DNA from 3 places in the Lysinibacillus phoenicis genome. Region 2 is predicted to be linked to each of the others. Evidence: riboswitches for the same ligand, from Rfam matches in the RefSeq annotation. Region 2 holds a riboswitch; each other region holds the start of a gene.
What was found. Region 2 has a riboswitch for S-adenosylmethionine ahead of ABC382_RS07095 (YezD family protein). Riboswitches for the same ligand answer to the same signal wherever they lie in the genome.
Positions count from the first base shown of each region.

Region 1: it holds a riboswitch for S-adenosylmethionine, as region 2 does, so the genes downstream of both, ABC382_RS18200 (bifunctional homocysteine S-methyltransferase/methylenetetrahydrofolate reductase) here and ABC382_RS07095 (YezD family protein) in region 2, are expected to answer to the same signal.
Region 3: it holds a riboswitch for S-adenosylmethionine, as region 2 does, so the genes downstream of both, ABC382_RS13175 (MetQ/NlpA family ABC transporter substrate-binding protein) here and ABC382_RS07095 (YezD family protein) in region 2, are expected to answer to the same signal.

Region 1 covers NZ_JBDFMP010000002.1:3,343,971-3,351,141, reverse strand. Annotated here, with positions in the region: gene metH (methionine synthase) at 1-2,370, opposite strand, end outside; gene ABC382_RS18200 (bifunctional homocysteine S-methyltransferase/methylenetetrahydrofolate reductase) at 2,363-4,210, opposite strand; SAM riboswitch class I at 4,299-4,398, opposite strand; gene ABC382_RS18195 (protoporphyrinogen oxidase) at 4,498-5,892, opposite strand; gene ABC382_RS18190 (globin-coupled sensor protein) at 6,079-7,171, opposite strand, start outside.
Region 2 covers NZ_JBDFMP010000002.1:1,111,488-1,118,658, reverse strand. Annotated here, with positions in the region: gene ABC382_RS07115 (LysR family transcriptional regulator) at 1-875, shown strand, start outside; gene ABC382_RS07110 (phosphopantothenoylcysteine decarboxylase domain-containing protein) at 944-1,618, shown strand; gene ABC382_RS07105 (TetR/AcrR family transcriptional regulator) at 1,723-2,316, shown strand; gene ABC382_RS07100 (DUF418 domain-containing protein) at 2,309-3,403, shown strand; SAM riboswitch class I at 3,574-3,670, shown strand; gene ABC382_RS07095 (YezD family protein) at 3,740-3,895, shown strand; gene ABC382_RS07090 (flavin reductase family protein) at 3,986-4,471, opposite strand; gene ABC382_RS07085 (VOC family protein) at 4,629-5,414, shown strand; gene ABC382_RS07080 (cold-shock protein) at 5,826-6,026, opposite strand; gene ABC382_RS07075 (formate--tetrahydrofolate ligase) at 6,240-7,171, shown strand, end outside.
Region 3 covers NZ_JBDFMP010000002.1:2,340,211-2,347,381, reverse strand. Annotated here, with positions in the region: gene ABC382_RS13185 (methionine ABC transporter permease) at 1-172, opposite strand, end outside; gene ABC382_RS13180 (methionine ABC transporter ATP-binding protein) at 165-1,190, opposite strand; gene ABC382_RS13175 (MetQ/NlpA family ABC transporter substrate-binding protein) at 1,283-2,113, opposite strand; SAM riboswitch class I at 2,203-2,308, opposite strand; gene ABC382_RS13170 (PPC domain-containing DNA-binding protein) at 2,431-2,934, shown strand; gene ABC382_RS13165 (pyridoxal phosphate-dependent aminotransferase) at 2,975-4,144, opposite strand; gene ABC382_RS13160 (carbon-nitrogen family hydrolase) at 4,241-5,035, shown strand; gene ABC382_RS13155 (PucR family transcriptional regulator) at 5,087-6,655, opposite strand; gene ABC382_RS13150 (amino acid permease) at 6,889-7,171, shown strand, end outside.

The DNA.
Region 1 (7,171 bases), 2.2 Mb from region 2:
TGCCTCTTTGAAATCTTGAGCAGTAATGACCATCTGTTGCGCTGATTTTACTAACAAACCCGATAATCCGATAAAGTCTGGTTTTTCCTTGCGAATGGCTTCAATTAATTGGGCAGGGGTTACTTTAATGCCTAGATCTACAACCTTATAGCCATTATTACTTAATATAATATCCACAAGGTTCTTCCCAATATCGTGAACATCTCCTTTGACGGTAGCAAGTACCATTTTCCCTTTCCCAGCACTCTCTTCATTCTTCTCCATGAATTGCTCTAAATGGGCAACGGCAGCCTTCATCACACCCGCTGATTGTAAAACCTCTGCTACAATGAGTTGATTATCATTAAATAATCGACCTACCTCAGCCATACCTTCCATTAAAGGACCATTAATGATATCAAGAGGTGTCTCAAAGATTTCACGGGCTGCATCTAAATCCTCTATTAGTCCTTCCTTCGTACCCTCTAGAATATAGTAAGCTAAACGACCCTCAACCGTTTTTGGTATATCGGCTTCCGTTTTTTCCTTCTTTTTGTCACGATAGAAGTCTGTGAATACGGCTAAGGTTTCATCATTTGTATTAAACAGCAAGTCATTAGCTAGCTTTATTTCCTCTTCAGGAATGGAAGCATATCGCTCTAGCTTCTCTGTATTAACAATAGCGTAATCCAAACCAGCAATTGTACAATGATAGAGATACACAGCATTCAGTACTTCTCGGCCCACTGGCGGTAAGCCAAACGAGATATTACTTACACCTAGAACTGTTAATGTTTGCGGCATTTTTTCTTTGATTAGTCGAATCCCTTCAATGGTTTCGAGAGCAGATCCAATATACTGCTCATCTCCAGTTCCTACTGGGAACATCAATGGGTCAAAAATAATATCTTCTGGTGCAATACCCCATTTTTCAGTTAAAAGTTGATAGGAACGTTCAGCAATTTCAAGCTTACGATGACGATCAACCGCCATACCTTTTTCATCAATTGTACCAACAACTAATGACGCACCGTATTTTTTCACAAGTGGTAATACGGCATCAAATCGCTCCTCGCCATCTTCCAGATTAATAGAGTTAATGATGGCTTTCCCTTGCGAAAATTTTAGCGCCTCCTCGATGACTTTTTCATCTGTTGAGTCAATCACAAGAGGAACCTTCACTTTTTTCACAACCTCCTGCATAAAGCCACGCATATCTTCTAATTCATCACGATCTGGGTTTGCTAAACAAATATCAATAACATGGGCACCATTTTTAACTTGCGCACGTGCAATCTCTGCTGCTTCCTCAAACTTTCCATCAATGATTAAATTTTTAAATTTTCGGGAGCCGATAACATTCGTTCTTTCTCCAATAAATAATGGACGCATGGAATCGTCATACAATAATGGTTCGATACCAGATACCGCATGACCATGCGTTTTTTCTGGTAATTGTCGTGGTTTTTCACCTTTTAAAACTTCACGAATAGCTGCAATATGTGCTGGAGTTGTTCCACAGCAACCACCTACAATATTAAGCCAACCCTTTTCTGCAAAGCCTTTTAATTTTTGCGATAAAGATTCTGGCGATTCATGGTAACAGCCTTCTTCATCAGGTAAGCCAGCATTTGGATAACAACTTATATAGCCTGTTGAAAGCTCTGCTAATGAACGAATATGATCCGTCATAAACTCTGGTCCTGTCGCACAGTTTAAGCCAACTGATAATGGTTTAATATGCTCAATAGATATATAAAAGGCATCAATCGTTTGTCCTGCGAGTGTCGTACCCATCGGTTCAATTGTTCCTGAAATCATAACGGGAAGTTCCTTGCCAGTTGCCGCGAAAGCACGTGTTACCCCTAATGTGCCGGCTTTAACATTCAGCATATCCTGACTTGTTTCCAATAACAGCACATCTGCTCCTGCCTCAATTAAGGCCTTCGCTTGGATAAAGAAATTTTCCTCGAGCTCATCAAATGTAATACCGCCAGTTACGGATAATGTTTTTGTTGTTGGTCCCATAGCTCCAGCTACAAATCGCGGCCAATCCGATGTTGTAAATTTATCCACCGCTTGGCGAGCAATTTCAACTGCACGTTTATTAATCTCTTCCGCTTTTGCACCCAGATCGTATTCATTTAACACAAGAGGAGTTCCACCAAATGTATTCGTACAAATGATATCTGCGCCAGCCTCTAAATATTTAAGATGAATTTTCTCTATAACATCAGGTCTAGTAAGCACAAGATTTTCATTACACCCATCGAGCTCCTCTCCACCAAAATCATCTGCCGATAAGTTTTCATTTTGTAGCATTGTTCCCATTGCGCCATCAAGAATTAAAATACGTTTCTCTAATTGCTCTTCAATCAAGTGCTTAGCCATGTATACTTACTCCTTTTTTTTGTTCATCCAATTGCTCAATATATTTCATCAACTCTAGTGTCACATCATAGCGTAAAAAAGGTGTAATAAGGTAAATACCATTAAAATATTGCGCAGCCACCTCTACTAATTCCCTTGCAATGGCAATACCCTCAGCTGTTGCACGTTCTTTATCTTCACCACAAGCCTTCATTCTTGCTAAGGCATCTTCTGATAATTTGATGCCAGGCACCTCGTGGTGTAAAAACTCTGCACTTTTATAACTCGTAACGGGCATAATCCCAATATATATCGGTGCTTGTAGATGCTTTGTTGCCTCGTAAATTTCCACAATTTTTTCCTTCGTATACACTGGCTGTGAAATAAAATAATCTGCACCATGTTCGATTTTCTTTTCTAAACGTGCCACAGCACGGTCTAACACACGAACGTTTGGATTAAATGCAGCAGCCACTGAAAAATTTGCTTTTTTTCGAAGGGGTTTACCAGAGAAAGAGACCCCTTCATTTAACTGCTTAATTAATTGGATTAGCTCCATCGAGGAGACATCATAAACGCTTGTCGCACCTGGGAAGTCCCCAACTTTTGTTGGATCACCCGTAACAGCTAAGACATCATGAATTCCTAAAGCATTTAATCCCATTAAATGTGATTGCAGACCGATTAAATTACGATCTCGACATGTAATATGTGTTAGAGGACGTACGCCATGTGTATTCTTCAACAATGCTCCCATTGCAATATTGCTAATACGAGGAGAGGCTAGAGAATTGTCTGCCATCATGACTACATCTGCGCCAGCATCATACAATTGTTTTGCTCCTACAAGGAATCCATCAATTTCTAAATGTCTAGGTGTATCCAGTTCTACAATGACAGATCGTTCACGTTTTACTTTTTCATGAAGAGGCTCATACTTAGGAGGCTCTGCTTCTCGAACGACCTCAATCTTTTCAGGTTTCGCATGCTTTTCATGAACGGGTGATAACTCCTCTAAATATTTTTTTGCTGCCGCTATATGCTTTGGTGTCGTACCACAGCAGCCCCCAATCAAGCGTACCCCTTGATCACGTAGTTCTACTGCTGCTCGACCAAAATAATCAGCCTCCGATTCATAAACGACACGCCCATCTTCTAAGTCAAGAAGTGAAGCGTTCGGATAAGCTGACATAAATGCCTTTTCAGGAAGTTCTACGCCTTCAAATGCTTGTATTGTATGATGTGGGCCTAGCCGGCAATTGACACCAACGATATCTGCACCAAGTGTTTCTAGCTCATGCAAAACATTATTTAAAGACATTCCATTTTGTAAAACACCAGGCTCATGCATAGATACTTGTGCAATAATTGGTAACATTGTTTTTGCACGTAACATTTTTAATGTTGCAGTTAATTCTTCAAAATCATAATAGGTTTCAAGTAAGAGGCCATCTGGATTTCCTGCAAGTAAAACACTTGCTTGTTCCTCTACAGTCGCTAATATTTCCTCTAGTGTTGCATCACTTTTTCGGATACCACGAATACCTCCTATTGTCCCTAAAACAAATTGACCTCCATCTGCAGCTGCTCGCTTAGCAATTGTAATAGCTGCTTCATTAAATTGTTGAACGCGTGATTCTAATCCATAGCGAGCTAATTTGATGGCATTTGCACCGTACGTATTCGTTTGAATGATGTCAGCACCAGCCGCAATATATTCTCTATGAATCTTTTCAATTAACTCTGGTCTCTGCACATTCATTTCCTCATGGCAATATTCCAATCCATAGCCATAAAGAACTGTGCCTATTGCACCATCCGCCGTCAATACATGCGTGTTTAACTTCTCAAGCAATCCCATAAAACTAGCCTCTCTTCCTATGTCTCTGTATAATAAAAAGCCTTCTTTCATAAAAAAGAAGGCTTTAACGATTCAGCATTGTTGTTCCTTCTCATCTTCGACTCAACGGTCTTCTGGATTTAGCACCTGACAATAAGTTGGTTGCTGAAGCTTCAATGGGCCAGTCCCTCTGCTTCTCTTGATAAGAATTAAGTATGAATTTTTTAAATAATTAAAAGAATCATATCGTTTACTGACGAATGAGTCAAGAGTATTTCACGTAACAAAGTAATTTTTAACTTAAAATCTTAGAAACTGGATAGTTCCTCTGCAAGCTCCTCACCAATTTTTTTCCCATTTTGAATGCAAGCTCCGATACCTACACCAAAATATGAACAGCCTGCTATAGCTAAATTTGGATAGTTTTTGTTCAGTTCCTGAAGCAACCCTTGTAACGCTTCTCTGTGAGCTAAGTCGTATTTAGGCATTTGATCAATCCATTTTGTTACATTTACTACGGTTGGATCCTCTTCTATTCCCAAGCTCTTTCGAACATCCTCTAAAGCAACGGTTGCCAATTCTTCATCAGTCATGGCACGTAGTTGTTCATACGCTGGGTTAATACTCTTATAGAAGAGTCGTACAAGTAATTTATTGTCTCTCGATGTATGCTTCCATTTACGACTTGTCCAAGTTACTGCATTACAAGTAACGTTAGAATTATGAGAGACAATATAGCCCGTTCCATCTGCTGGCAATTTCGCGTCTGGTACATCGAAGCCTAAGTATATGGTAATGGCTGACGCAGTAGTAAATTGATTAAAATAACAGTTTAATGATTCGTCCTTCATGAGGCTTTGAACAGCTTCATTCGGTAGTGCAAGCACAACATAATCTGCTCCGATATTTTCACCATTTGCTAATGAAATTGTATAGCGGTCTTTCTGTTTTTGAACATGTAAAGTAGCGACACCCTTGATAATTTCAACATTGGTTAATGTTTGCTCAAGTCGATCGATTAAAGAAGTTAAACCATTTTTAAATGATATAAATTTTTTATTGGCAGCTTTAACAAATTGCTCACGGTTCGCATCAAAACCTTTAATGATACTTCCATAATCATTCTTATAATCAATTAAATACGGTAAAGTAGAAGCAATTGAAAGCTGATGTAAATCACCTGAATACACACCTGCTAGAACTGGTGCAATTTGGTTTTTTACTAGTTCCTCTCCTAAATAGTAGGTTAAGAACTCGCCAATTGAACTTTCCTTTGTAAAGCCTTTGTTTGGTAATGTCAAATCCTTTAATGCTTCCTGCTTTCCTTGCTCTGATATTAATGTGCTTTCCTCTAAGGATGCCAAGCTCATTGGAATACCAAATGTAGAATCAGCTGGAATAGCATGTAGTTCATTATTTGTGTAAATATAAGAAATGCCGGTTTCGTTATAAACTAGATTATCTTCAAAATCAAGCTCCTGCACTAGCTCCATAACACCTTTATGGCGAGCGACAATAGAATCAGCACCTGTTTCCATAATAAATCCTTCTTCATATGCCGAATGTAACTTACCACCTAGATATGTATTTTTCTCTACAAGTACTAGACGAACATCTAGATTATTCTCCTTCACTTGACGTTGTAAGTAATGCATTGTGCATAATCCTGTAATTCCGCCACCTAATACAACAACTGTTTTCATATAAACCGCCCCTATTATTAGTTCTTTCTACAGTATAAACCTATTTTCATTGAAAATTGCATTCAACCCTTTACAAATTTAGCAAAAATAGAGCTATCCCTTTAGGAGATAGCTCTAGCCAACATATATATTAATAGGTACTATAGTGTTAATTACGCCTAATACATTGTAGTAAATACTAACCGTCTATACTTTTAAATTTTGCGCAAAGGTCGCTAATTTTTCTGCCGAATTCGTTACTTCTGTAAATGATGTCCCTAACTCACCTAATATACCTACGATTGCTTGTATTTTTGTTGCCATGCAATCATTTTGTTCTTTTGCTTCAGTCATGGCATCTAGTATACTCGTAAACTGGCCTTCTGTTTGCAACATATTTTCCTCACCAGACGCTACTTCTCCTTGAATATTCGTCAAAGAATACTCTAATTTCTCAGTCCGTTCGCTTGTTTTTTTCAATAACAAAGCAACCGCTGTTACCGATTCTTTTGTTTGAATAGATAACTTTCGAACTTCGTCTGCTACTACACTAAATCCTTTTCCCGCCTCTCCAGCTCGAGCCGCTTCAATAGCTGCATTCAAAGCTAACAGATTAGTTTGATTCGCAATAGTAGTAACAACACTCATGATTGTCTCCATTTCTCTAGACATACCTGATAATTGTTCTATATTTTCTTCAATATCATGAAGTGAATGAATAATATTATGCATATTTTGTGATTGATTTTTTAAACGTTCCCGTCCTGCAAGTGCTTCATTTTCAGCTAAAGTCGATACATCAAGCGATTTTTTGGCCAATTTTTTAATCTCATCAGACTGCTTGCTGAGACAGCAAAAAGAATGATTGGTTTCCTGAGAGATTGTGGCAAGCTCTACAGAAGAACGTACAATTTGTTGTTCAATTGCGACTCTCTCATGCTCCATGCTTTCTTTCATTTCTTCAACAGTATTTTCAAAAGCTTCTAAGACGAGCTGTTGCTCAAAGTTACAAATTTTCGATATAGCTCTTATTGTATTGAACTGATCATAAGGATACTCTATATTTTTTTCAACTAAATCAATAAATGAAATAGATAAATCTTGGAATGCGCAAATATACCATTGTGTTCTTAGTCCAATGTGGACATGTACCTTCGCAATTTTTACACGCCTTAGATAGAACTCCTCATCAATTATTCCATTAAACATTTCGATAATATGCTTCTGTAACGTTACTTTAAGCTTTTCTACAGAACTATGTTGACTAATAATATCTACCAAATGATGCTCTGTTCCTATC
Region 2 (7,171 bases):
TAAAATATGAGATTTTAACAAAGGTAGCAGAAGTAGCAAGTTTTACAAAAGCAGCGGATGCACTAGGGTTAACACAGTCTGCAGTGAGTCATGCCGTATCGAGTTTAGAAAAAGAATTTGGCTTTGCCCTTATTCACCGTAGTCGTGTAGGTGTCACACTAACAAGTGAAGGACAGACAATGCTTAGGGCGATGCGACAGGTCTTGGACGCACAGGAGTTATTGCAGCAGGAAGCAGCGCATATTCTCGGCGTTACACGAGGTAAGGTACGTATTGGTGTTATTTCAAGTATTTCTTCGAATTGGATGCCTGAAATTATTCAGATTATGGATCATCAATTTCCTGGGATACAAGTGGAGTTACGTGAAGGGGATTATTACGAAATTGAACAATGGCTTCTAAGTGGTGAAGTCGAGGCAGGATTCCTGAATGGGCAAAAGTCGGAACAGTATCAATTTATGGAATTACAGCAAGACCCTTTATTATGTATTGTTTCTCATAAAAGTCCATTATTTCATAAGACAGAAATTGATATTGTGGACCTAGAGGATATGCCTTTTATCATGACTTCTTACAAAGGGACAAATGATGTAAAAGTGCTGTTAGAACAATATCATGTAAAGCCCAATATACGCTTTGAGCTTTCTGAGGAAGTAGGAATTCTATCTATGATTTCACACCATTTAGGGATTAGTATTTTACCCCAATTGGTCATTCAAAATTTACCGCCAACATTGAAAGCGATTCCATTAAAGCAAGGTGGCTACCGAACGATTGGTATTGCCATGAAACACCATGCTTCACCCGTGACAAAGAAATTTGCTGAAATATTAAGTGCATGGTTAAAAGAGCAAAACAGCTCCCTTCCATCGTAGCTATTGAAGCAAATCGTACCATTACGTTAAAATAGTATTTGTATATATTTTAGAAACTAGGTGAGTGTATGGGGACATTACTAGGCAAAACCGTACTCATTACAAGTGGGGGAACACTTGAAAAATGGGATCGTGTACGAGGGCACACGAATTTATCGAAGGGGACAATGGGCTGTTATTTAGCAGAGGCAGCACTGGCTGCTGGTGCGACTGTCATATACATGCATGGTTACTTTGCCCAGCTCCCAGAAAACGAAGATAAAATGACATTGGTTAAATTTGAAGGCATTGAGGATTTAGGAGAAAAAGTTCGTCATGCTGTCCAACAACAACAAGTCGATATCGTCATTATGGCTGCTGCTGGCTCCGATTGGGTCATAGACAAAGTGTATGATCAATCAGGGAATTTAATGGAGGAAGCGGGCAAAATGCCTTCTGACGAACCACCGATTATTCATTTTAAAAAGGCACCAAAAGTTTTAGGTCAAATCAAAGGCTGGCAACCAAATGTAACGTTAGTAGGCTTTAAGCTGGAAGCGACGAATGATGAGGAATTTTTGCTTGCTCGTGCAAAACTACGCATGGAAACAGCCAATGCACAATTTATGGTAGCTAACAGCTCACAATCTTTATATGGTGGGGACGAGCCTCATTGGATTGTGCCTGCTGAAGGGCAGCCGATCAAGGTGATGGGTAAGCAACAGACAGCTCAAGCTCTAATGGACTGTTTACAGGGGGATTAAAAGGAGAACTGTGGAGAGGGTTTACTTCTGCACAGTTTTTTTGTTGTGAAAAATTGGATCTTCGTATATTATTTACTTAACGGTCGGTAAAAAAGGAGGCCCTTATGGGAAATAGAGAACAAACCTTTCAAAAAATTTTAGAAGTTGCCTATGTGATGTTTGCAGAAAAAGGATTTGAGAAAACGAGCTTAGCTATGATTGCAGCAGAGGTCGGCATATCAAAACCAGCTATTTATTACTATTTTCAATCAAAGGATCAATTAATTTCTTTTTTGTTTGAGGAACTTTATAAAGAAATTCAATATGATATCGTTGTTGATTACAAGGAGCTATCTCCAAGCAATTTCATTGAGAAATTACTGAAGATTGGCTATAAGTCAATTGATGAACAGGACAAAGATCCTTATTTTAATAAAATATTTAGTCAGTATTTGTTATTAGCCGCTCGCGACGACCACTACATGCAACAGTTATTAGAGCTTCAATCAGATTATTTAGCAAGATTTTATGATATTTTTCAATACGCAGTGCAACTAGAGGTGTTAGATGAAAATGCCAACATAGAAGCGAAAGCCCACATGTTAGCCATGCTCTATGATAATATTGGCAATTTTATGTTAACTGGTAGTCAATTGAACTATAAGGCTATTTGGAGGGAGGCAGTACATAGCGTCATTCAAGGGGGAAAAGATGAATAAGCAACTTGGTCATCGTCGTATTGAGGGCTTAGATTTTGCAAGAGCATTAGCAATGTTAGGTATGTTTATTGTAAACTTTGGCGTTATTTCAGGTTCAACTGCCAATGGTTCACAATGGCTCATTCAATTGCAAAGTCTTTTTGAGGGGCGCGCCTCTGCACTATTTGTCATTCTAGCAGGAATAGGGACTGCGCTGATGACGCGGAAAGCAAGGGAAGCAAAGGACCCAATTCTTATTCGCCAAAGTAAGTTAACTTTATGGAAGCGAGCTCTTTTTTTGTTTGTTGTTGGGATGGTTTTATATGTGGTGGGATGGACGGGAGATATTTTACATTATTACGGTGTTTATATGTTTCTTGCAGCTTTGTTGATAGCAACTTCAAAGAAAACCATGCTTTTTACAATTAGTGCGGTGATAATCGTTTCCCAATGGCTACAAATCCAATTCAATTATCTAGTTGGGTGGCATCCAAAATATATTTTATTAGAGTATATAGATTTTTGGACGGTAGAAGGTTTTATGAGAAATTTACTGTTTAATGGCTACCACCCCGTTTTTCCATGGATATCTTTTTTTCTCATTGGGATGATTGTAGGTACCTTAGATTTAACCAATAGGGCATTAAGAAAGAAATTAGTTACGGTAGGTATCTTGTTAGGAGTGATTATAGAAATTTTTTCAAAGGTGATTATTCACTTCTCGACAAAATATTTCTTAGATCATGATAGTGCGTTGTATTTATTTGATACAGGACCAATTCCACCAAATATAATGTATGTTCTATCAAATTCGGCTTCGGCTATTGTGATAATAGTAGGTTGTATGTATTTTGTAGAAACTTTCAAAAATAAAGTAATAGAAGCAATCATTAAAACGGGTCAATTGTCCTTAACACACTATGTTGGCCATGTCTTTATTGGCATCACTGTGTTAGAAGTTTTCGATTTATCGAATAATCTAACAGTCGTTTTTTCAATGCTCTATGCATGTTGTTATTTTTTAGGCTGTGTGTTTTTTTCGATATGGTGGAGGACTATCCATCAACGTGGTCCAATTGAACTCATTTTGAGAAAATGGTCCAATTAAAAAGTTTGAGAGTAGTCATCTATTTACTACTGATTTGGCATAAAATACATTCATATCGACTCATACAAACGTAGAAGATTGATATTACAAAGTATTCAGCTAGGTTTTCTAATATTTTATATTGACATTCGTATAGTAGAATTATAGAATTATTGTCAAGAAACGCAGTACTCTTATCAAGAGAGGTGGAGGGACTTGGCCCAACGAAGCCTCGGCAACCGAAAAGTTAGGTGCCAAATCCAACAGATGGTATCTGAGAGATAGGAGGGGCTATCAATCAGTTTGATGCGTTGGCCTCTTTTGTACAACAAGAATGAAAAAGAAGGGGTGTATCGTATGGCTCAATCAGTAAAGGTAGATGATAAAAAATTAGAGGCAATTGCCAAGGCAATTCAAAATCTTGAATTTGGTGAAGTGCATATTACGATCCAAGATGGTGTTATTGTGCAAATTAATAGGCTTGAAAAACAGAGATTTCCGCAGAAAAAATAACATTGATTTCAGTTGAACGATGTCAAAAGGCCACCAATAAGCATGAAGGATTTCCTTTGCTTACAAGTGGCCCTTTTTTTGTCTAAAAAATTAACTATAAAAGCTTTTTGGTATTTGCCCAATATGACGGCGATGGTATAGTAACGGTTCTTTTTGCCCGTTTGTAATGTCTTGCACATGCCCAATAAAAATGGTATGGTCGCCAGCATCTATTTGCTGAAACGTTTTACATTGTAAAATAGCTGCTGTATCATGTAAAATCGGTAGACCTAAAGATGAAGTGGACCACTGTGCCTGTGCAAAACGATCAGGGATTTTACTGGCAAATAGTGTACATAAATGTTCTTGGTCGCTTGCTAAAATATTGACCGCGAAATGAGAAGCATTCGTAAAATAAGAATGAAGCTGAGAATTTTTATCGAGTGACCACAAAATAAGGAGCGGGTCGATTGAAACAGATGCAAAGGAATTGACGGTTAAGCCTATAGGTTTTGTTTCATGACTTGTTGTGACAACTGTAACGCCTGTAGGGTAATTACCTAATGCCAATTTAAAAGCAGCTACTTGATCTGTCATTCAAATATCACCTCTTTATTAATATAAATTAGTTCACGGAGTAAGTAGGTAAAATGAACTTTTTTTTCATATCCTACTAGTAACTCCTTTTCTTGAGTAAATTTTAAACCAATTAAACATACAGGTAAAGGTAATGGGGAAAGAAAGGGGAATTGCCATGACTTTATATTTTGATCACCTGGTTCACCAAGTGGAATCACCAGAAAATATAAAGGTTTTCTTCAATAAACGAAATGTCCACACAGTGAATGGTGGGCAGCACACGATGTGGGGGACTTATAATACGTTAAGCTACTTTGGCTTAAGCTATATTGAACAAATTGCTATCTATGATCGTGATTTATTTGAGCAGGCGGCACAATACCCATATTCCTTACATTATACGTTTAAACGTGATCAAGAGCGCCAAGGATTTTCACGAATAGCCTTGCGTACCAAAAAAATTGAGGAAGAGGGTCAACGCTTACGAGCATTAGGTTATGATGTATATGGGCCGGATGCTTGCAGTCGAACAAGACCGGATGGCACTGTTGTGAAGTGGAAGCTTCTCCATTTTGGCAAACCAGATCTTCTCATTGATTTTCCATTTTTAATTGAATGGGCAGAGGAAGATGAGGAACGTCTGTCACAATTAGTGACAAGCGGTGCTATTGATACAAAACAAGCGATTACAATGGAATCAATCCAATTGTATGTCAAGGATATACGAAGAACAGTTCGTTTATGGCAGGAGGTATTGCAGCTACCAGAGCCTGTGCAACATGAGCAGTTCATCTCGTTACAGCTCCCGAATATCCGATTGGATTTTTATGAGGAAGAGGTTGCAGTAGCTATGACACTTGGTCATATAAAAGAAGGGCCATTTGGTGTGACATTAAAAGATCCTCATCGAACAAAGGAAACATTAGTATGTCCTGGCGCTTTTTATTGGATTAATCGATAATTACAATATCCACTTCATATGCTGAAATGGATTCAGACTGTAGACAAACTCGATGAATTTTGAGTTTGCCTACAGTCTTTTTTCTTTTACAATGAAATAAAGCTAAGCTATTGATTTCCACAATGGACGGACGCTTTCCGCGGGTGAGGTCGAGCTGCTTCCCTCGCTTCGCTCAGTCCAGGATCTCGACTTTTCCGCTTTTCCCGCAGGAGTGCCGCCCTTCGTTCCGCAGTTTTCTTATAGCTTTTTTGAAATTATTTCAAGTGTAATTCCCTTTTGTCATGCTATATGCTTCACATACTTAGTATCAAATTTGCAAAGGGCCACCATTGGTAATAAAAAAAGCGGATGAAGGAATATTTCATTCCTGCTCCGCTGTCCATTTGGAACTAAGCTAATAGTCCATTACCGTTATAATTTCACAACATTTGATGCTTGAGGTCCACGATTACCCTCTACCACATCAAATGATACCTTTTGACCTTCTTCAAGTGTACGGAAGCCTTCCTCCTGGATGCCCGTAAAATGTACAAATACATCTTCTCCATCATCACATTCAATAAAGCCATAACCCTTTTCATTATTGAACCACTTTACGATCCCCTGTTGCATAAGCATTCGCCTCCAATGCGCTTGAATGTAAAATAAAGTTAAATAAGTTGTGCTCTCATTGAGAAAATGTGAAAAAATTGCATTTTCTCTTAGAACATACATGAATTGAACAAAGATGTCAATTGATTGTCGAAATGCTTGCATATCTGGCTTTCTTTTTTTTCACAATTAAGACTATAATGGAAATGAACAACAAAGAAAGTAGGATGCCAAATGACAACGAAAAATCAACCATTATCAGATTTAGAAATCGCTAGTCAAGCAGTGATCAAACCTATTACGGAAATTGCCAAAGCTGCGGGTATTCCAGAGGATGCTCTTGAGCAGTATGGACGCTACAAAGCAAAGATTGACCCATTAAAAATTACAGCTCAGGGCGAGGATGCAAAAGTAGTATTAGTGTCTGCTATTAGTCCGACCCCAGCAGGTGAAGGAAAGTCGACAGTGACTGTAGGACTAGCAGATGCCCTTCATCAATTAGATAAGAAGGTGATGGTCGCTTTACGAGAACCATCATTAGGTCCAGTAATGGGCGTAAAAGGTGGCGCAACTGGCGGAGGTTACGCACAAGTAATACCAATGGAGGATATTAATTTACATTTCACTGGTGACCTTCATGCGATTACAACAGCCAACAATGCTTTATCCGCATTTATTGATAATCATATCCATCAAGGAAATGCATTAAACATTGATCCACGACGCATTATTTGGAAACGTGTAATGGACTTAAATGATCGTGCTCTACGTAAAGTAGTCGTTGGTTTAGGGGGACCAGTTCAAGGCATGCCTCGTGAGGACGGCTTTGATATTACGGTAGCCTCTGAAATCATGGCAGTGTTCTGTTTAGCAACAAGTATTGAGGATCTACGTGAACGCATCGCTAGTATCGTGATTGGCTACACATTCGAGCGTGAGCCAGTCTTTGTACGAGATTTACAGGTAGAAGGTGCTCTTACTTTATTATTAAAGGATGCCTTCAAGCCAAACTTAGTACAAACATTAGAAGGAACACCTGCCATTATTCATGGTGGTCCATTTGCCAATATCGCTCACGGCTGTAATTCCATTATGGCGACACAAACAGCTCGTAAGCTAGCGGATATCGTGGTGACAGAGGCAGGCTTCGGCTCTGATTTAGGTGC
Region 3 (7,171 bases), 1.2 Mb from region 2:
TAATTTTATTTTCAAAGGATTGGCCTGGTCGTGTTAAAACGATTAATAGCCCTAAGGGAATACCAATTAGAATGGAGAAGAGTAGCGAAATTCCGACCATTTGGAATGTTTCGATAATTGATTTTCCAATGACATCTGACCAATCTGAAAAGAAGCTTTGAATACTACTCATTGAATTCGCCTCCTAATTCTTCTACCGCAACACCATTTTCTGTAAAATAGGTTAGGGCCTTTTGGACGATATGGGTTTCTCCATGTAAATGCACCACGATGTTCCCAACAATGCCGTTTTTTAATTCAATAATATTAGCTGTTAAAATATTCGGTTGCACATCGTACACCTTCGTGACTTCTGCTAGTAATGGCTTACCCGTACTTTCACCAAGGAATGTTAAACGAATGACACTTCCTGAAACGTTTAACTGCTCAATGAGTGAAGGGGATAAATTACGCTGAGAAATTGTATTTAAAAACTTTCTAGTAGTAAGGTGCTTCGGTTTTGCAAAAAGCTCAATAGCAGTACCAAACTCCACGACCTTACCTGATTCGAGAACAGATACCTCATCACATATTTTCTGAATGACATTCATTTCATGTGTGATGAGTAGGATCGTAATGCCTAACTCGCGGTTAATTTTTAACAACAATTCAAGGATGGCCTCGGTCGTTTCAGGATCGAGTGCACTTGTTGCCTCGTCACTAAGTAAAATCTCTGGCTCTTGTGCTAAGGCACGTGCAATAGCAACTCGTTGCTTTTGCCCACCAGAAAGTTGATTAGGATAGCTATCCAGTTTCTCTGTTAATCCTACAATTTCGGCGTATTTTGCTACACGGTTTTTTACTTCCTTGTCGTTATAGCCTAGTAGTTTTAAAGGCACGGCAATATTGTTGTAAACTGTTGCAGTTTTTAATAGATTAAAATGTTGGAAAATCATTCCTATTTTTTGTCGTGTTTGACGTAATTCATTTAGCGAAAGGGCTGTAATGTCCACATTGTCTATCAGTACTTTTCCCGAAGTAGGACGTTCCAGTAAATTGACACATCGAATAAGTGTACTTTTACCAGCACCACTATAGCCGATAACCCCATGAATTTGTCCCTTTTTCACATGAAGATTGATCCCATCCACAGCTTTAATGATCCCTTTTTTCGTCTTAAATTCTTTCGATATATTTTGTAATTGAATCATACGATATTGCTCCTTTCTCGTCCTTCTAAAAGTGAGAATCTGCTCGTTTTCTCATGAGGAATACGGCAGATTCTTCTGCTAATAGAAGCATATTACCAGCTAGGAATCACAGAACCTTTGAATTCTTCTTCAATGAATTGACGTACTTCCTCAGATTGGTAAGCCTCAACAAACTTTTTAATGGTTGGGTCGTTTTCATTTTCAGCACGTACTACAATGTAATTCACGTATGGTGAGTCAGTAGATTCTAATAGAATAGAGTCTTCCTTAGGATTAATGCCGGCTTCTAGTGCGAAGTTTGTATTAATGGCTGCTACATCTACTTCACTAAGCTGTTTAGGAATTTGAGCCGCCTCTAGTTCAATGAACTGTAAATTCTTTTTATTTTCTTCAACGTCACGGATAGAGGCTGTTAAGTCTGCACCATCCTTTAGCTTAATATAGCCAGCTTCTTGTAAAACAAAGAGGGCACGGGCCCCATTTGTTGGGTCGTTCGGTAAGCCAAATGTGGCACCATCAGGAATATCATCAAATGATTTATATTTTTCAGAGTAAATACCCATTGGATTTAAAATAGTTTTGCCTACTGGTACTAAATCTGTATCGTGATCTTTATTAAATGTGTCCAAGAAAGGCTCATGTTGGTAGCTGTTTGCATCGAGATCGCCTTCAGCTAACGATGTATTTGGTAAAACATAATCAGAAAACGACTTTAGCTCAACTTCTAAGCCTTTTTCTTTTGCTACTTTAGCTGCTACTTCTGCAATTTGCTCGTGTGGACCAGAAGTGACACCAACGACGATTTTATTTTCATCGATTGCCTCAGCTTGACCTTTACTATCTTCTTTAGAGCCACAGCCTGCTAGAGCTGCTACTAATGTAAGACTTGCTAAACCTACTAAAAATTTATTTTTCTTTTTCATGAAAATGACCTCCAAAATGTTTTTATCGGTTTTTTGAAAATAAAAAAACTCTCTTACAAACTAAGAGAGGCTCATGAAAAAGACGTCCTCTCTTATCTATCAAACGAAATTCGTTTGCAGGATTTAGCACCTTCCTTTTAAAAAGGAGGTTGCCGAGCTTCATAGGGCCAGTCCCTCAGCTACTCTTGATAAGAGATTTATAATATTTTTTTGTAATTCCGATAGAACTAATATAATTTATGGGGTATAGTAAGTCAATAAATATTTTTAAAATTTTTTATATTATTATAATTTTTTGTTATGAAAGAGGGAGAACAATGTCTGTAAGAGTAAATTATGGAATTGGTTCATTTGGCAAGGTTATTAGTGCTCGTATTCTAATGGGGACAGACATCATGGAAGGAATTGAGGCGCTCTGTGAGGAGAATCAAATAGAGTCTGCTACAATTGTAAGTTGTATTGGGAGCTTCCAAAAAAGTAGCTTTGTTTATTTAGTACCTGATGAAACATCGCACATTAAAGTCCGTTTTAGTGAAGTCATTGAAAAAGAGGGACCACTCGAATTTATTCAAGGATCTGGTGTTGTCTGTAAACGAGATGGAGGATATGAAACACATTTCCATGGTTCGATGAGTAATCAATGGGGTGTAGTATCAGGGGGACACTTTCTGAAAGGTAGAAATCCCGTTATTACAGCGGACATTGTACTGGCTGAGATTCAAGGCGTTCAGCATATTCGTAGATTGGATGAAGAAACAGGCCATATACAATTTTATCCGCTAGAGCAAGGTTTAGAGCTACCAAGAAAAATCGAAAAATAGCATGCCCTGTAGCGAATGTATGCTACAGGACATAGTAGTACTAAGCGGTAAATAATTGTAATTGTTCAATTCTGTGAATGGCTTCACGTAAGCGTTCCTCGCTGACAAGTAAGCCAACACGTATATACCCTTCGCCATATTGACCGAAGCCATTGCCTGCGGCTACTGCAATATCAGCTTTTTCTAGCAATAAATCAGCAAATTGTTCACTAGTGTAGCCTACAGGTACAGGAAGCCAAGCAAAAAAGGAGCCCTTCGGAGCCGTAACTTGCCAGCCAATTCTTTGAGCTTCTTCAATTAATACATTTCGACGACGTTCATAAGTAGCCCTTAGTTCATCTGCACATTCTTGAGAAGCTGTTAGTGCCGCTGCTGCTGCTTGCTGAATTGCAGGGAATTGACTACAAAACAAATGATCTTGAATGAGATTAATAGCCGCAATAATATCGGCGTTACCAACGGCGAAGCCTATACGCCAGCCAGCCATATTAAAGGTTTTCGAAAGTGTATACATTTCAATACCAATGTCTTTTGCACCCTCTGCCTGTAGGAAGCTAATAGGTTTATTGCCATCAAATCCTATTGCTCCATAAGCAAAATCATGTGATACGATAATATTATGTTCCTTGGCAAAGCGAACAGTCTCTTCGAAAAATGCCAGTGTTGCTGTACCACCTGTAGGGTTATTCGGGTAATTTAAATAAAGTAGCTTGGCTTTTTCTTTCACTTCATTAGGTAATGCATGATAATCAGGTAAGAAATTATTTTCAGCAAAAAGTGGCATAACCTCAAAATTTACATCACCTAATACTACACCTGATAAGTAGTCTGGATAGCCTGGGTCCGGTAATAGCATGGTATCACCAGGGTTTAATACGGCTAGAGGTAGCTCAACAAGACCTATTTTTGTTCCGCCAAGAATTGCTACCTCCGTGTCGGGATTTATATCAACATTATATTCCCGTTTGTAAAAATTGGCAGCTGCCTGGCGTAATTCGGCGATACCACGAAACGGCGAATATTTGTGATTTTGAGGATTGTCTGCTGCTTCCTGTAATGCTTGAATGATGTGAGGTGGCGTCGGTTGGTCGGGATTACCTTGCCCGAGATTGATGACATCACGTCCCTCCTCTAGGGCACTGTTTACTTTTTGGACGAGTGCCGCAAAAAATTGGGGAGGTAGTTGCTGTAGTTTTTTAGAGAATTCCATGCATGATCACCTTTTTCAGAATATAATAATTATTATTGAAGAATATGAAGCAAATAGTATTACTTTTTCTGTTAATTGTCTAGAGGAGGAATAGATATGAAAATAGGTTGTATTCAATTAAACGTTGGCTTTGGCAAAGTAGAAGAAAATTTTGCCCGAGCAGAAAACAAGATTCGAGAAGCGGCACAACAAGGTGCAGAAATCATTGTGCTACCTGAAATGTGGAATACAGGCTACGCACTAGAGAAATTGCCTGACTTAGCAGATGTCAATGGTGAGCGAACGAAAGCCTTTTTGGCACACTTAGCGAAGGAACTTGGTGTACATATTGTAGGTGGCTCCGTATCAATAAAAAAAGGCGATAAATTTTATAATACGATGTATACATTTGATTGCCAAGGAGAGCTTGTAGGGGAATATAGTAAGGCCCATCTTTTCCGTTTAATGGACGAGCATCTTTATTTAGAAGCAGGGGATGAAATGAATCGTTTTGCTTTAGGAGATATTGAGGCTGCTGGTGTCATTTGCTATGATATTCGTTTCCCTGAATGGTTACGTGCCCACGCCTTACAAGGAGCAAAGGTATTATTTGTACCAGCACAGTGGCCGACACCAAGGATTGATCATTGGAAAACGCTACTACAGGCTCGTGCGATTGAGAACCAATGTTTTGTCATCGCAGTTAATCGTATTTCAAAAAAGGTAGAAAACTTTAATGGGCAATCTATGATTATTCAGCCTTGGGGTGAAGTACTTTGGATTGGTGCTGAAGATGAAGAAGTAGCGGTCATTGATGTAGACTTTTCTATTGTCGATGAAGTACGCGGAAGAATCCCAGTTTATGACGATCGTAGACCTGGACTATATCAGGATGTTGTTGTGAAAGGGTAGTGAAGAGGCACGCTCAAAAGGGAAGACAACCTGCTGAGCGTGCCTACTTTTTTAGACCTTATCCTCAATTAATGAATTTGCCAATAGCATAAACTCAAGTGTGATGCGGTTATGTCCTTTCATAAAATTTTTACCTAATAAACCTTCAAGCTTTTTTAATCGGTGATAGAGGGTTTGACGAACAATAAACAACTGATTGGCTGTTTGTTGTTTGGAGCCATTTGTTTGTAAATACACCTGTAATGTTTCGAGTAGCTTACTATTATATTTTTTATCGTACTCAATCACTGGCTGTAGATAGTCGTAAATAACTTCCTGTAAATTCACCTGCATTTGTAGCTTATAAATTAAATGATATAAATGCAGATCATCATAAAAAAAGGAGGAAGTTTGTACTTTACGGCAAATATATAAGGTTTCTATGGCAGTTTGATAGCTTTTCGGAATTTCCTCTACGTTACAAACGACTTTCCCAACGGCTACTTGAAAGCCTTGTGTCTGTTGCTTCTTATAAAAATCAGTTTTAGGAAGTGTAGAAAAGATGTTATTTAATATGTCACGAGTTGCTTTGCTGTCTTTTGTATGAAGTAAAATAAAAATAACATAGCTCTTTCTTTCAAATAAAAATGGGATGAAGCCATGCTGTTCAAAGAGATTCCGATAATAGAGTTTACTATAGACGATATCTTCCTGTGCTTTCGGCAATGTATGGGGAGAGGCTAAAATAAAAACAGTTCCACTAGATTGTTGATAGCTTGAGTAATGTGTATCAATAAATTTAAAGATTTCCTCCTTAGAAAGTTTTTGATCAATCCAATCTGCTAAAATGGTTGCATCCTCTATATTCTTCTTTTCCTCGATATAGAATTCCCGCATTAATAGTTGCGCTAATGCCGTTGCTGTACGATCTAATATTAATAATTCAAATTCTGAGAATAGCCCATCTTCTCGATAGAGTGTTAGGTCTGCATAATGTTCATCAAAGATGAAAATAGGCTCATGTTTAAATTGTGGTGCAGATTTGTGCAATGTTTCTAATTGCTGCCGTTTTTTGTGTCCCATATTAGGATAAAAGATAGGCTCTCGCTCTTTAATAGCAAACATGATTTGTGTCTTTAATTCGTTATACATATTTTGCAAAATATCGTCTGTGTTCTGTCCTAAGACTGCATTTTTGTTCAATGCCTGTGAGTAAGATTCTAGCGAAGAAATGAGTAAATATTGCTTATTGATAATTTGGCTATGTAAATCCTGTGTAATGCGAACAAAAGGAACTGCCTCATGAAAAACAATAATGGGAAACTGATGATAGTTAGCAAGTGCTATGATTGCTTCAGGAACTGTTTGAATATAGGAGCCATACTCAATACAGAGAGCGGCACATTTTTTTTGAATAAGGGCTTCTACAAATGCCGCAAAATCCTCAATGCTATGCTGTAGACTAATTCCTGTTGTTAATACTAGTTCTTCACCGACCAAAAAATCATCAACTTGCACGATTTCAAGAACATGTACCCATTTGACAATCCTTGATAATCCCTCGTAACCTGCTACAACCTCTGCCTTTTGAAAATATTTATTTTCCAAAACATCTAGTACTTTTAGTTGAAATGGACTCAATTTAGCTCCTCCTTTTGACATGATTAAATTAAAATGATTCTCTATAATTTCTGTTTAATGTTTTATATTTTCTTATAAAATAGCAATTATTTTATTTTAAGAATATTTAGTCTATTTTACATTATGTTTAAAACATATGTATAGAATTTTACAGTTTGTCTATTACTTCAACGTTATGAAACATGTAAGATTTTTGTAAGCGATCAAGTAATCTAATAAAAGAGGTGACAGATATGGAGCAACAAACGCATTTACAAAGAGGGTTAAAAAAGCGGCATATGACGATGATTGCTATTGCCGGAGTAATCGGTGCAGGACTGTTTATGGGAAGTGGCTCGGTTATTAATTTAGCTGGTCCTGGGGCAATTTTATCGTATATATTCGCAGGAATTATCGTTGTGTTAGTTATGCGTATGCTGGGTGAGATGGCGGCTGTCAATCCAACGAGTGGGTCGTTTGCACACTATGCACATGAAGCCATTGGTCCATGGGCAGGCTTTATGATTGGTTGGCTGT